Regions from separate parts of the Serratia sp. EC4 genome, predicted to be linked through region 2. Evidence: predicted binding sites of a transcription regulator. Region 2 holds the regulator's gene; the other holds the start of a gene.
What was found. Region 2 encodes LexA, which represses DNA repair genes until DNA is damaged. Its sites were predicted from a motif close to TNCTGTATGTACATACAGNA; they were not measured.
Positions count from the first base shown of each region.

Region 1: ACP39K_RS10610 (metal-dependent hydrolase) is a predicted target of LexA. The motif match lies at 1,946-1,965, and genes of this name have one in related genera.

Region 1 is NZ_JBNIDE010000003.1:105,767-110,043, reverse strand. Features, by position in the region: gene ACP39K_RS10615 (L-cystine transporter) at 1-1,193, opposite strand, end outside; gene ACP39K_RS10610 (metal-dependent hydrolase) at 1,375-1,923, opposite strand; gene hxpB (hexitol phosphatase HxpB) at 2,346-3,011, opposite strand; gene ACP39K_RS10600 (HdeD family acid-resistance protein) at 3,079-4,277, opposite strand, start outside.
Region 2 is NZ_JBNIDE010000008.1:151,231-155,507, reverse strand. Features, by position in the region: gene plsB (glycerol-3-phosphate 1-O-acyltransferase PlsB) at 1-1,334, opposite strand, end outside; gene ACP39K_RS19880 (diacylglycerol kinase) at 1,483-1,851, shown strand; gene lexA (transcriptional repressor LexA) at 1,954-2,562, shown strand; gene dinF (MATE family efflux transporter DinF) at 2,666-4,003, shown strand.

The sequences.
Region 1 (4,277 bases), on a different contig from region 2:
AGCGCGGCGAAGGTGGCGCCGCCGCCCACGCCCGCCACACCGGCGGAGCTGATGGTGACGATGCCGACCAGGGTGGCGATCCACACCGGATCCAGCGGGTTGATGCCGACGGTCGGCGCAACCATCACCGCCAGCATCGCCGGGTAGAGGCCCGCACAGCCATTCTGGCCAATGGTGGCGCCGAACGACGCCGAGAAGCTGGCGATGGATTCCGGCACGCCCAGACGACGGGTCTGCGCTTCCACGTTCAATGGAATGCTGGCGGCGCTGGAGCGGCTGGTGAAGGCGAAGGTGATCACCGGCCACACCTTGCGGAAGAACTTCATCGGGTTCACGCCGGTGAAGGCCAGCAGGATGGCATGTACCACGAACATGATGGCCAGGCCGATGTAGGAGGCCACCACGAAGCTGCCGAGCTTGACGATGTCGTGAATGTTGGAACCGGCGACCACTTTGGTCATCAGCGCCAGCACGCCATACGGCGTCAGCTTCATGACCAGACGCACCAGCTTCATCACCCAGGCCTGCAGGGTGTCGATAGCCACCAACACGCGCTCGCCTTTCGGCTTGTCGTCTTTCAGCAGCTGCAGCGACGCCACGCCGAGGAAGGTGGCGAAAATCACCACGCTAATGATCGACGTCGGGCTGGCGCCGGTCAGATCGGCGAACGGGTTTTTCGGGATGAACGACAGCACCATCTGCGGCACGGTCAGGTCGGCCAGTTTGCCCACGTAGTTGGTCTGGATCGCCGTCAGGCGCGCGCTTTCCTGCGCGCCCTGCACCAGGCCTTCGGCGGTCAGGCCGAACAGGTTGGTGACCAGCACGCCCACCAGCGCGGAGATCAGCGTGGTGAACAGCAGCGTGCCGATAGTCAGTACGCTGATTTTGCCCAGAGCAGAGGCGTTATGCAGCTTGGCCACCGCGCTCAGGATCGAGGCGAACACCAGCGGCATGACGATCATTTGCAGCAGTTGCACATAGCCGTTGCCGACGATGTTGAACCAGCTGATGGATTCTTTCAGTACCGGGTTGTCGGAGCCGTACACCAGCTGCAGGCCCAGACCGAACACCACGCCGACCACCAGGCCGACCAGCACTTTTTTCGCCAGGCTCCATTGCTTGTGGCGGGTTTGCGCCAGCAGCAAAAGGAGCGCGACAAACACCAGCACGTTAATCACGAGCGGAAGATTCATCCCCAATGTCTCCAATAATCTTTCTTATAAAAACGACAACGCATCACGTATGTCGCGATGTAAATATCGTAACAGTTTGCCGAGTGGCCCACTTATATCCAAATGGAATTTGATATAGCTTTTTGTGTGTTTTTGTTCGTTTTATATACATCAAGGTGATGGGTTAAGCGTTTTTTTGTGATCAGAGTCTGATATTTCTGATTTGCTCGACATAGGATTGCACCGGCAGGGTGAAATCACCTTGCCAGCAGATGGCAAACGCCACCAGGCACAGACACAGCACCCGCTCCAGCTGGTTGCCTTTTTGCGAGTTGAGCAGCGGCAGGCGAAAACGCCAGCGGCATGGCCACAGCAGCGGCACGCCGGCGGGGGTGAGCATATCGGCCAGCAGATGGCTGAAGTAACCGATGATCATGGCGTGCAGCGCGTCGGCAGGGATCGGCCAGCTGCGCGGCACGTCCAGCTGGAACAGCGCCATGCCGCCGGCGATCGCCAGCAGGCTGTGGGTGAAACCGCGGTGGCCGAAGGCGCGGGCGATGGGCAAGGCGATCCAGCGCAGGCGCTGGCCCAGCACCGACTTGGGGTGATCGATGTCCGGCAGCAGCGAGGTCAGCAGCGCGGCGGGTATGATGTGCCACCAGTCGCCGGTAGCCAGCTCTGGCGTCACTTCCGCCTTCTTGGCGAAGATCGCGCAAGCGACAGAGAATATAAGGTGTCCTTCCGCGGTCATGCTGTTGCGATTCCGGCTGGTAAACTGTTAATTTATCCAGTATATGGGAAAATTCCCAGTAGTGGAAGCAGTTACCCTGTAACCAATTGTTTATTTTTCCCTGTTTTACAACGGCTTGTTACGGCAATGCGTAACAAAGCATCGATTTTGACGGGCGAGAATAAAAAGCGGGCAATGGGTGATGCATTAAGATGAGAAAAAAGGACGGTGGCTTGGCGTGTGGCGGGAGGAAGCGGCGGCCCTGAACAGCGCTGCGTGGCAGTGACAACGCTCCGCGGACCGTCGCTTTCCTGCCGCCCAGCATAATAATAACAACATGCCAATTCAATAATAATGAAACGCTGTTTTGTTTATTTTGCGGTACGGATCCCTTTTATAACGCAGAGCGGCAAAAGCAGGGCGCCGGCGGCCGGCGCCGCTGGTCAGGCAAAGTGAGCGGCAGTGAGCTGTTCCAGGGTCTCCAGCTTGTGGTCTGCCAGCGCCCAGCGCGGATCGTGACGGTATTCGGCCGCCGGGATGACGATGGAACGCATGCGCGCGGCCTTGGTGGCGATCATGCCGTTAAAGGAGTCTTCCAGCGTGATGCAGCGCAGCGGATCGCTGCCCAGGCGTTCGGCGGCGATCAGGTAGACCTCCGGGTGCGGCTTGCTGTATGGCAGGTATTCGGCGGAAACCAGCTGATCGAAGTAACCTTCAAGATCGAACATCTTCAGCACCTGCCGTTGCATGTGCAGCGGCGAGGCGGAGGCGAGGCCGATGTTCAGCCCCTGACTGCGGCACAGCTCCAGCGCCTGCTGGACGCCCGGCAGCAGCGGGCGCGTCTCGTGCACCAGCTCGATGGCGCGCTCGATAATCCGCGCCGACACCTCATCGAGCGAAACCCCTTGCCACGGCATCGCCTGGTACCACATCTTCACCACCAGATCGATGCGCAGCCCCAGCGTGTCCGGCAGCTTGTGACGATCGGACAGATCCAAACCCAGCGCACCGAAGATATCCAGCTCGGCCTGCAGCCACAGCGGTTCCGAGTCGATCAACAAGCCGTCCATATCAAAAATTGCGGTTTCAATGCGTTGCGAATAAGCCATTAGCGGTTAACTCCTGTCGGCGCGGGTGGGTGAATGTGCCGACACTCTATCATCGCCGGCGGCGAGACTAAAATCTTTGCCTGCGCGTGTGGCTTTTGCCAAAGCGAAGGATAGTCCACATTTCGCGCAGCTTTAGCCACCAACGTTGGTGCTGGCGCTCGGTAACCTGTTGCAACATGCGCGCATAGTCCAGCACCAAGCCTGGCGTCCAGGTCATGCTTTCGCCACGGCTGCGCAGTACCGCCAGCATCCACAGGTTGGGATCCAGCACCAGCAGCAGAAAACGGCGCCACAGATGTTTATCGCCCAGCACGCCTTCCAACGCGCTGTCGAGCGCGCCGATGACCGTGGTGGAGCAGTTGCGCCGAGTCAGGTTGTAGGTGGCGTCCTGCCGATAACGCAGCCAGAATGCGCGCAGCGCCGCCGGGTTATAGCGGTAGAATTGAATTTTCTTGTCCGGTGGGCACCAGGCGGCGATCTCGCCCGGCAGGTCGGGCAGGAAACGCCCGTCGACGTTGTTCTGTTCGCCGGCATGCAACAACTGGCGGAAATCCTGAACGGAATGGCTGATGTCGTTGAGCGGGTAGTGGCTGATATATACATCCGGCGCGAGCGCCAGAGCGGCGTGACCGGTGGAGATATTGCCGCCGCCGTCGACCGCCGCGATGTATCGGTCGACGATGTAACGCCGGCGCGGATCTTTAGCCGCACCAATCGGTGTCCAGACATACACCGTGAGCGGCGCAGTCTCATCCTCCGGGGGCGGTGGCTGCCGCGCGGGGTGCTGATTCAGAGAGAAGCTTGTCAGTCTGCGGGCGATACGCAATAAGGCCCAGCCGGAAAGCACCATCATCACGCCGAGGCAAAAGGGCACCGTCATCCGATGCGGCGCTGGCCAGCCGACAAAAATCATCAATGAAAGCAGGATCTCGCCGCCGCCCGCCAGCGCCACGCCTTTCCATCGACTGTGTTGAATCACCGTGGAGGAGGCGATGCGCACGGCGCCGTCAAGCAGCAGCGCGCTGCCAAACACCACGGTGGCGACGATGTTATCGTCTGCGGGCACGTCCAACGTTAAAAAGGCCATAAACACGAAGCCCAGCCCCTTCAGCAGCACCGGCCTGCTGGCCGAAGAGCCGATCACCAGCGCGGCGGATATCGCCACCAGTCCCTCCAGCGCCAGGATGATCGCCAGCGCATCCAGCGCCAGCATGGACCGGCCATCCTGCAGTATGTCGAACAGCATCAGCGCCCCTGCGGCTATCC
Region 2 (4,277 bases):
TTTTCCTTGGTGGCGCCGCGCAGCTCTTTGGCGTAGGTACCCACTTCCATCACGTGCTCGTAACCGATGTAAATCGGCACCAGCGTGATCGGACGGGTGCCGCCGCGCAGCATCGCCTGAATGGTCATCGACAGGGTGCCGGTCTTCGGCTCCAGCAGGCGCCCGGTGCGGGAACGGCCGCCTTCCACGAAGTATTCCACCGAGTAACCGCGGGTGAACAGCTCGCCGAGGTATTCGCGGAACACCGTCGAGTACAGCTTGTTGCCCTTGAAGGTGCGGCGGATGAAGAACGCGCCCAGGCGACGGAAGATCGGGCCGGCCGGCCAGAAGTTGAGGTTGATGCCCGCGGCGATGTGCGGCGGCACCAGGCCCTGGTGATACAGCACGTAGGACAGCAGCAGATAGTCCATGTGGCTGCGGTGGCAGGGCACGTAGACGATCTCGTGGCCGTCCTGCGCCAGCTGGCGCACGCGCTCGGCGTTGGTGACGTTGATGCCCTGATACAACCGGTTCCAGGTCCAGCTCAGCACGCGATCGGACAGACGCACGGTTTCGTAGGAGAAGTCGGCGGCGATCTCTTCCATCAACGCGATGGCGTTCTGCTGGGCCTTCTCGTGCGAGATCTTCTTGCTGCGCGCTTCGTCCTCGACCGCTTTTTCGATCGCTTTGGACGCCAACAGCTTGTTGAACAGATCCTGACGGGCCGGCAGGCTTGGGCCCACCGCGGCCAGGCGCTGGCGCGAGAAGTGCATGCGCGCCACGCGCGCCAGTTTCTGCGCGATGGTTTTATCCGTGCCGTGTTCGGTAGCCATGCGGCGCAGCGACACGGTGTTGGAGAAACGCACGAAGCTGTCGCGGCCGAGCCACAGCACGGCGAAGAACTTCTGCACGCCGTTCAACAGACGCAGGTGCGGCGTGCCGTGGCCTTCGCGGCCCGGCGAACGGCCAAACATCACCGAAACCGGCAGCATCTGAATGTCGAGATCCGGGTTGCTGCGATGCAGATCCAGATAGTCGTGGAACAGCTTTACCGACTCTTCTTTCGGGGTGTAGTAGCGGAACACGCGCGGGCCGTCGTGAATGAACACGTAGCTCGGCAGCACGGTGCCGTCGATCTCCAGCGAGTTGAGCGGATCAGGCAGATCCTGCGCCAGGCACTGGGTGCGCAGCGTCAGCAAATCCGCCTTGGAATTGTAAGGTAAAACATACAAAATCGGCCGTGAGGGATCCAACCCTAGCTCGGTAACCGGATCTGAAGGGATGACCTTACTTCTTACCAACAATTTAAGTGGTAAATTCAATATTTTATAATAAATTTTACGCCAACCTGACATAACAACGTGAAGCCTCTTGTTAGCAATGCGCCGCAAGCATACCAGAAACCGGGTAGCAGATCTGTGGTGTTCGAAAACCGAGAGCCGTCAGCGCGGACTGTTCTAGACTCTTTTTATTATGACCGACCTCTGAGAAAGGCACGAAAACATGGCAAACCAAGCAACCGGACTGACCCGCATCATCAAGGCCGCCGGCTATTCCTATAAAGGGCTATCCGCCGCCTGGCAGCACGAAGCGGCTTTCCGCCAGGAACTGGTGGTCACCCTTCTGGCTATCATACTGGCTGTCTGGCTGGATGTGGGTGCGATAGCGCGCATTTTATTGATCGGATCGGTAGCGCTGGTGATGATCGTCGAGATCCTGAACAGCGCGATCGAGGCGGTGGTGGATCGCATCGGCAGCGAACATCACGAGCTGTCCGGGCGGGCCAAGGACATGGGATCGGCGGCGGTGTCGCTGGCGATCGCACTGGCGCTGTTCGTTTGGGGCACGGTCCTATGGCAGCATTTCGGCTGACGAAAAGCGCCTACTGACTGATTTTTATTTATTCTTCGGTTCCCAATCCGCGCTTACCTGTATATACTCACAGCAAGACTGTATAAACAAACAGGGGGCGGAATGAAAGCACTAACTACCAGACAGCAAGAGGTCTACGATCTGATTCGCGAGCACATTTCGCAAACGGGCATGCCGCCAACGCGTGCCGAGATCGCGATGCGTCTGGGGTTCCGTTCGCCTAACGCCGCCGAAGAACACCTGAAGGCGCTGGCACGCAAAGGCGTGATCGAAATCGTCTCCGGTGCCTCACGCGGTATCCGTCTGCTGATGGAAGAAGAAGAAGGGCTGCCGCTGATCGGCCGCGTCGCCGCCGGCGAGCCGCTGCTGGCGCAGCAGCACATCGAAGGGCACTACCAGGTGGATCCTTCCCTGTTTAAACCGAGCGCCGATTTCCTGCTGCGGGTGAACGGCATGTCAATGCGCGACATCGGCATTCTGGACGGCGATCTGCTGGCGGTGCACAAAACGCAAGACGTGCGCAACGGCCAGGTCGTGGTGGCGCGGATCGAAGACGAAGTGACGGTCAAGCGCTTGAAAAAGCACGGCAACGTGGTTGAACTGCTGCCGGAGAACAACGAATTCCAACCGATAGTGGTCGATCTGCGTCAGCAGAATTTCACTATCGAAGGGCTGGCGGTCGGCGTGATCCGCAACGGCGACTGGATTTAATCGCCGGCCCATCACCGCCGCTCCCTGTATCAATCGCCCCTGTTTTGGGGCGTTTTTGTTTCTGACTTCGCCCTTTGTCACTCAGTCACAGGAACATCCCATCATGCGCCTGATTTCCGCCTTCACCAGCGACACCGATAAAGCCCTGTGGCGCCTCGCCCTGCCGATGATCTTCTCCAATATTACCGTGCCGCTGCTCGGGCTGGTGGACACCGCGGTGATCGGCCACCTCGACAGCCCGATCTACCTGGGGGGCGTGGCGATCGGCGCGGTGGCGACCAGCTTCCTCTTCATGCTGCTGTTATTCCTGCGCATGAGCACCACCGGCCTCGCGGCGCAAGCGCTGGGGGCACAGAACCCGCAAGCGCTGGCGCGCGCCTTTATGCAACCGCTGCTGCTGGCGCTGTTGGGCGGCGCGGCGATCGTCCTGCTGCGTTATCCGCTGATCGAACTGGCGCTGCGGATCGTCGGTGGCGATGGCGAGGTGCTGGAACAGGCGCGGCGTTTTCTTGAGATCCGCTGGTTAAGCGCCCCGGCGGCGCTGGCCAATCTGGTGCTGCTGGGCTGGCTGCTCGGCGTGCAGTACGTGCGGGCGCCGGTGATCCTGCTGATCGTCGGCAACCTGCTGAACATCGTGCTGGATATCTGGCTGGTGATGGGCCTGGGCTGGAACGTGCGGGGGGCGGCGGCGGCAACCGCCATCGCCGAATACGCTACGCTGCTGCTCGGCCTGTGGTTGGCGTGGCGGGTGATGCGCCTGCGCGGTATTACCCTGCAGATGCTGCGCCAGGCCTGGCGTGGCGATCTGCGTCGCCTGCTGGCGCTCAACCGCGACATCATGCTGCGTTCACTGTTGCTGCAACTGTGCTTTGCGTCGTTGACCATTTTCGGCGCTCGCCTGGGAAGCGAGGTGGTGGCGGTCAATGCGGTATTGATGAATCTGCTGACGTTCACCGCCTATGCGCTCGACGGTTTTGCTTATGCGGTGGAGGCTCATTCGGGCCACGCCTACGGCGCCCGGGACGACAGCCAACTGCGCAAGGTGTGGCACGCGGCCTGCAGGCAGGCAGGGCTGGTCGCGTTGGCCTTCGGCCTGGCGTATGCCGTTACCGGCCAGCAGATCGTGGCGGCATTGACCTCTTTGCCGGAACTGCGTGCGTTGGCCGCACATTATTTGCCCTGGCAGGTCATTCTGCCGCTGGTCGGGGTATGGTGCTATTTGCTGGACGGCATGTTTATCGGCGCCACGCGCGGCGCCGAGATGCGTAACAGCATGGCGGTGGCCGCTGCGGGATACGGTCTGGCGCTGTTCAGCGTGCCGCTGTTAGGCAACCACGGGCTCTGGCTGGCGCTGGCGGTGTTTCTGGCGCTGCGCGGCCTGGCGTTGGGCTGGATTTGGCACCGTCATCAGGTGCGCGGCAGTTGGTTTGCTGCACGCTAGGTCGAACGCTTTGTTGGGTTATTTATTAATTTATCTTATGTTTTGTTCATGTTTGCTTACATGTTTTTAGTCCAGATCCGTTCGCGTTAGCTCGTTGTTTGTTGGCGTTTTTTGTTTTTATTTTGTTTTTTAATGGTTTTTTATTCTGCAAATTGGCTTTTTTATTTCCATGTTTAACTAGAATGAATCATGTGGCTGGTAAATGAAGGGGAGCGTTGCTTCTTAAGGTGAAGGGAGCATCAGCCAGAAAATTTTCTGGTTAACCCCGGCCGGC